2 regions of the Nonlabens agnitus genome follow, and region 2 is predicted to be linked to the other one. Evidence: riboswitches for the same ligand, from Rfam matches in the RefSeq annotation. Region 2 holds a riboswitch; the other holds the start of a gene.
What was found. Region 2 has a riboswitch for S-adenosylmethionine ahead of BST86_RS09795 (homocysteine S-methyltransferase family protein). Riboswitches for the same ligand answer to the same signal wherever they lie in the genome.
Positions count from the first base shown of each region.

Region 1: it holds a riboswitch for S-adenosylmethionine, as region 2 does, so the genes downstream of both, BST86_RS04995 (Na+/H+ antiporter NhaC family protein) here and BST86_RS09795 (homocysteine S-methyltransferase family protein) in region 2, are expected to answer to the same signal.

Region 1 covers NZ_MQUC01000003.1:1,084,166-1,087,586, forward strand. The annotation lists gene BST86_RS04985 (DUF4251 domain-containing protein) at 1-87, shown strand, start outside; gene BST86_RS04990 (hypothetical protein) at 168-1,037, opposite strand; SAM-I-IV-variant riboswitch at 1,257-1,353, shown strand; gene BST86_RS04995 (Na+/H+ antiporter NhaC family protein) at 1,398-2,708, shown strand; gene BST86_RS05000 (thiamine phosphate synthase) at 2,800-3,421, shown strand, end outside.
Region 2 covers NZ_MQUC01000003.1:2,124,477-2,127,897, reverse strand. The annotation lists gene BST86_RS09805 (NAD(P)/FAD-dependent oxidoreductase) at 1-953, shown strand, start outside; gene BST86_RS09800 (2Fe-2S iron-sulfur cluster-binding protein) at 946-1,266, shown strand; SAM riboswitch class I at 1,461-1,565, shown strand; gene BST86_RS09795 (homocysteine S-methyltransferase family protein) at 1,711-2,733, shown strand; gene BST86_RS09790 (vitamin B12 dependent-methionine synthase activation domain-containing protein) at 2,726-3,421, shown strand, end outside.

The sequences.
Region 1 (3,421 bases), 1.0 Mb from region 2:
AAAGCAACGGTTTACGTAAGAAGCACCACCAGAACGGTCATGCAATATCAAGGAAGAGTGGTATCTACGAACGATTCCAAGGAGTAATCAAAAAGAGAACAAGTCTACTTAGTTCTCAAAAATTCTATTTGACATAATATACATTATGGTTCAAATATCAAATTCTTTTAATCATCACAAATCGCATAAAATAAACTGCCCGGATTCATAACTATAGTATTTACAGGCATCATCTTAGGCGTAATTCTAATAAATGGTACTAAATCTTGATCTGTAGGATTTTCAGCATATGGGAACTGCTCATGATTTGAATCCAGAACTTCTGGAAATATCTCATTCTTGAAATACTGTTCAAAGAATTCAAGATCTTCCGTATTGATGTCTTTATACTCAGAACGCTTTTGTATGCCGCCTTGATCTTCCATAAACAATTGACCATCCATAAACCTTACTTGAGAGGTTCCACCTTGAGAATAACTTTCAGGTAAACCTGTGAGCAAAAACTCATTATACGAGGCGTTTGGTTTAAAACTAAAAATATAGTTCTTAGAGTTTGTGATTTCGCCTTCTGCATATTTTCTCAAATCCTGCTGATAGATTTCTATTTGTTCAATGGAATTGCGCTGCGAGTAGATATATGGATACGTAAAGCAATTGGCGGCTTCATTAAATATAGCTGTAAAGGCCTCATTTACAGAACTATTAAAACGTATCGCAAAACCTCTATTGGCATCAAGTCCAACACGAACTTTAACCGAATCCTGAATACTCGAATTATAGCGAGCGTACAGCACCACTTTAGGTTCCTTATGATAGGTGAATAGATAATGGTCTTCTACTTTTTGCCAAGTTCCTTTGAGCACACCTCCAAAAAATGCGATAGCAAAATGATGATCTGGTGAGATAATTACATGAGAATCTCCATGTGGATCATTACTAGAAATATGATATGCTCCAGAAATATCCTCAACAGACTGCTGTGCAACACCTAAGGCCATCCCACTAAAAACAAATAGTATTGACAAAACCTTTTTCATAGGTATGCATTTTTTCTAAAATAAAGATAATCTAATCTGCCGCTATAAAAATCTCCTGCGGTGACCACTACTCTACTATTTATACGATCATTGTTATTCCTTACCAGAGGCGTCATTGGACTAGATTACCAAGCAAGGTCTGCTCCTCATAATTCTTAACATATTATATGGTTCTCAAAGCTTCATTTTAAAATGTTATGGTTTAGTTTTGCCGCCGCAAATAATTATCAAGAATCTCATTAGGGAGATAGCAACCTGCAATAACGAGCAAGGTGCTAAATGGATAAGCCAAGTTTTTGGAAAAAATGTTAACTCATACTTCTATTGCTGGTCGCTGTTTCCCTTATCTCAAATTAAGATATGGATCATAAAACCGTGATTACCCCTAAATTTTCAGCGCTTATACCGCTTTTTGTCTTCGTCCTTACTTTTCTAGGCGTTGGTATTATTCAAAATGACTTTTACGCATTACCAGCACCTATAGCTGTTATTGCGGGAATCATCGTGGCATTCCTGATGTTCAGACAAACGATCGAATCCAAAATCCAAACCCTATTAAAAGGTTGTGGTGACGATAAGATCTTGACCATGTGTTTGATTTATCTCTTGGCCGGTGCTTTTGCTGCCATCACTAACGCGACTGGTAGCGTGGATGCTATAGTCAATTTGGGTCTGGACTTTATTGCAGTGCAATACATCTACGTGGGCATCTTTGTTATCGCCGCATTCCTATCGGTTTCTACGGGAACTTCTGTAGGTGCGATTGTCGCACTGGCGCCTATTGTGGTGGGCTTTGCCGATAAAAGCAGCGCAGACCTAGCCATTTTGTGTGGTGCCTTGTTGGGCGGTAGTATGTTTGGTGATAATCTCTCGGTCATATCAGATACCACGATCGCTGCGACCCAATCTTTAGGTTGTAAGATGAGTGATAAATTCAAGGAGAACATCAAGATCGCGCTTCCAGCTGCTTTGGTCACCATTGCCATTTTGATCTTTCAAGGGTTGGACCTAGAGTCTGGCAATGCAGAGACGATCATTTATGATTACTCGGTGATTAAAATTTTGCCTTACCTTCTTGTAATTGGACTTTCTGTATTGGGTGTTAATGTGTTTATCACGCTACTTTTGGGTTGCATCAGTGCTGCCATTTTAGGGATTGCTTACGGTGATTTCACCTTATTGGAATCTACCAAAATCGCCTATGAAGGCTTCACCAGCATGACCGAGATCTTCTTACTGTCCTTACTTACCGGTGGTCTAGCTGCACTCGTAGCCAGAAATGGTGGTATTGATTTTATCCTGATCAAAATCAAAAAGCTGATTTCCAGCAAGAAATCAGCGCAATTGGGTATTGCTTCACTGGTCAGCACCGTGAATCTAGCCATCGCAAACAATACGGTTTCCATCATTATCACAGGTCCCATTGCCAAAACCATTAATGATGAGTACCATCTGGACAACAAGAAAACAGCGTCGATTCTGGATATTTTTGCCTGTATTTTTCAGGGATTGTTGCCGTATGGCGCACAGGTCTTGATGATCTTGAGTTTGTCTAACGAACAAATCAATTATCTGGATTTGGTTTCTAACACGTGGTACCTCTTGTTACTGTTGATGACGACCATAGCATTCATTGTATTCAATACACCTAAAACGATAAGAGTTCCATAAATAAGAACGCCTGGCATATTAGGTACCTTTGCTTCCACTCCAGTTGTAAGTCCAATAACCTGAGTGCTGTCAGCAAATTCGATTAAAATTTATGATTCCAAAACTTCATTACATATCAAACGCCAAAACGCCTCAACTTCATCTAGACAACATTCAGAAAGCTTGCAGTGCTGGAATCGAATTGGTACAACTGGACATGAAGCACATCAAGAAACCAGCGCTTTTACAGTTGGCTAAAGATGTTCAGGCGATTACTTCGCATTTTCAGACCAGACTCATCATCACGAGCCATTACAAGATTGCCGAAACCATTAAAGCAGACGGCGTATTCCTGGAAAAAACCGACGCTTCTCCTACTCTAATGAGAGAACATTTGTTCCCATGGCAAAGCATTGGTGCTAGCGCACACACCTTGCAGGATTGTCAGGACTTGATTAAAAAAGAAGTGGATTATATCGCCTTGGGACCTTTTCAAACGGCTAAGGAAGATAAAACGAATGCCTTAGGGATACATGGTTATACCGCTATTGCGGAAGCCTTACCAACCGAAACACCATTACTAGGTTTTGGCAACATTACTACAAACGATGTCAAGAACATATTGGACACCGGAATCTCTGGAATCATCGTATCTCAAGAAATCAACACCGATTTCAATTTGATCAAAACCTATCACCAATTACTGAAAGCTTCTTCTACTCAAGAGATCAGGC
Region 2 (3,421 bases):
GTACAGAATTGTACCCTAAAAAACCCATCTATGATATTCCTGGTTTTCCAGAAGTTCTAGCTGGTGATCTGGTAGATAATCTCATGAAGCAAATCGAACCGTTCCAGCCTGGTTTTACCTTAGGAGAGCGCGCCGAAACCATTGAAAAACAAGAAGATGGTAGCTTTATAGTGACGACCAGTAAAGGAACTAAGCACCATGCTAAAGTAGTCGCCATTGCTGGTGGTTTAGGATCGTTTGAACCTCGCAAACCAGCCATTGATGGAATCGAAAATTACGAGGACAACGGTCTAGCTTATATGATCAAAGATCCTGAGGTTTATCGCGACAAAAAAGTAGTCATTGCCGGTGGTGGCGATAGTGCTTTGGATTGGTCTATATTTTTGGCAGACGTCGCTAGCGAAGTAACTCTGGTTCATAGACGAGAGGAATTCCGCGGTGCGCTAGATAGTGTCGAGAAAGTAGAGGAATTGGTCCAACAAGATAAAATAAGATTGGTCACACCTGCGGAAATCTTAGATATCAACGGCGATGGAAAAGTGGAATCGGTGCTCCTACAACACAACGACGAGGCAAAACGAATGGAAGTAATCGAATGCGATGCTTTTATACCGTTATTTGGTTTGGCGCCTAAACTAGGCCCAATAGCAGATTGGGGTCTGGAAATAGAAAAGAATGCTATTAAAGTGGACAACACTTTAGATTACCAAACCAACATTCCAGGCATCTATGCCATAGGCGATGTGAACACCTATCCTGGTAAATTGAAATTGATCCTTTGTGGTTTTCACGAGGCCACTTTGATGTGTCAGAGTGCTTATCAACGCATCTTTCCAGACAAACGGTATGTGATGAAATACACAACCGTTGGTGGTATTGATGGATTCGATGGTTCACGTAAGGAAGCCGAAAAAGCAGTCGTTAAAAAAATAGGCAATAAGCAGAATGTCTGATATCAAAATGACCATCATCGATCGCGATGGCCAGCGCCACGAGGTCGATGCGCCTACAGACATGAACATGAACGTCATGGAAGTCTGCAAGGCTTATGATTTACCCGTGCAAGCCGTTTGCGGCGGTATGGCCATGTGCGCCACCTGTCAGTGCTACATCATCAGTGATCACGATTTAGGTGAGCGCAATGATGATGAAGAAGCCATGCTTTGGGAAGCCCAAAACGTCAAAGAGAATTCCCGACTAGGCTGCCAGATCCCGATTACGGAAAATTTAGAAGGATTGGTGATTGAATTGGCTCCTGAAGAATAGTGAATTTTACGTCAGGCTGAGCCTGTCGAAATCAATTCGTTTCAGAAAAGTTTAAAAAAGAGGCACTCTAGTTTAAAAAATGGCTGGTGCCACAAGGTCGAAGTCTAAACTATAGACAAAATCAATTTTATTTTTCACTTTAATTTTGTTTTTGATTTTCCAAAGCCCATATTTGTACTAGTTCATTGCATTTTGAGTTATAAAGAAAGGTTCAGGGATTAGACCCGTTGAGACCTTGGCAACCCTACGATTGTAGAAGGTGCCTCATTCTACCATGCGATTGCGTGGAAAGATAACGAGCAAATTATCCGCACATCTTTCTTTAATATTTGATTTGTTTTCGCTTTCGCGAAAGCGATATCCAACTCAAACATCAAGTTTATCTGTAGCTCATGCTATGGATCAAACTTAATGCAGGTGAGCATGATCACATAAACACAAAGATTGAAGAATACGACATTATATAAGGCATTGCAAGAACGCATCCTCGTACTGGATGGTGCCATGGGAACCATGTTGCAACGGCATAAATTCACAGAAGAAGACTTTAGAGGCGAGCGCTTTGCAGACTACGCATCTGATGTGAAAGGAAACAATGATTTGCTGTCCATCACTCAGCCAGAGGCCATTGCTGGTGTCCATGCCCAATACTTTGCGGCTGGAGCAGATATCGTAGAGACCAATACGTTTAGTGCAACTACGATCGCCATGGCAGATTATCACATGGAATTTTTGGTGGATGAATTAAACGTTGAAAGTGCTCGAATTGCCCGCAAAGTAGCCGACGATTTCACAGCAAAAGAACCACACAAACCTAGGTTTGTTGCAGGCGCTATAGGTCCGACCAACAAAACCGCCAGCATGTCGCCAGATGTGAGCGATCCTGGTTATCGCGCTATAACATTTGAAGAGTTACGAAAAGCTTACAAACAACAAGCAGCTGGATTGATCAAAGGTGGCGTGGATATTTTGTTGGTAGAAACTGTTTTTGACACACTCAATGCTAAAGCTGCTCTTTTTGCCATTGAAGAATTGAAAGAAGAACTTAATCTTGATATACCAGTCATGGTAAGCGGCACAATTACAGATGCCTCTGGAAGAACCTTAAGTGGTCAGACAGCCGAGGCTTTTATGATTTCGATTGAGCATATACCGCTGTTGTCTTTTGGTTTCAATTGCGCCTTAGGTGCCAAACAACTCACACCTTATTTAGAGACTGTAGCTAGTAAGTCCAATTATGGAATAAGTGCATATCCCAATGCGGGATTGCCTAACGCCTTTGGAGAATATGATGAGTCGCCAGAACAGATGGCTTCACAAATTAGAGAATATCTCGACAAATCTTTGGTCAATATCATAGGTGGTTGTTGTGGTACCACACCAGAACACATTGCCGCTATTGCAAAAATAGCTGCCGAATATCAGCCTAGAATTATTCCATCCCTACAAACTTTGGCGCATGGATAAGAAAGAATTTAGACCACTAAAACTAAGCGGCCTTGAGCCGTTAGTTATTACTCCAGAAAGCAACTTTGTCAATGTGGGTGAGCGCACCAATGTTGCTGGTTCCAAAAAATTCTTACGTCTTATTAAGGAAGAGAAGTTTGATGAAGCGCTGGATGTTGCTCGCGACCAGGTGGATAACGGTGCCCAGATCATTGACATCAATATGGACGACGGCCTGATCGATGGTAAAGCCGCCATGGTCAAGTTTCTCAACCTGATCGCTGCAGAACCTGATATTTCCAGAGTGCCTATCATGATCGATAGTTCCAAATGGGAAATTATTGAGGCTGGATTGCAAGTGGTACAAGGCAAATGCGTTGTCAATTCTATAAGCTTAAAAGAAGGCGAAGAAGAATTTATAAAACATGCCAAGGCTATCAAGCGTTATGGCGCTGCCGTGATTGTCATGGCCTTTGATGAAGTAGGTCAAGCAGACACCTATGAACGCCGCATCGAGATTGCCAAGCGCAGCTATGATATTTTGGTTAATGAAGTCAAGTTCGCTCCAGAAGACATCATCTTTGACCTTAATATTTTTCCGGTGGCTACGGGAATGGACGAGCATAAACTTAATGCCTTGGACTTTATTGAAGGGACCCGATGGGTGCGTGAAAACTTGCCATATGCTAGTGTTAGTGGTGGCGTGAGT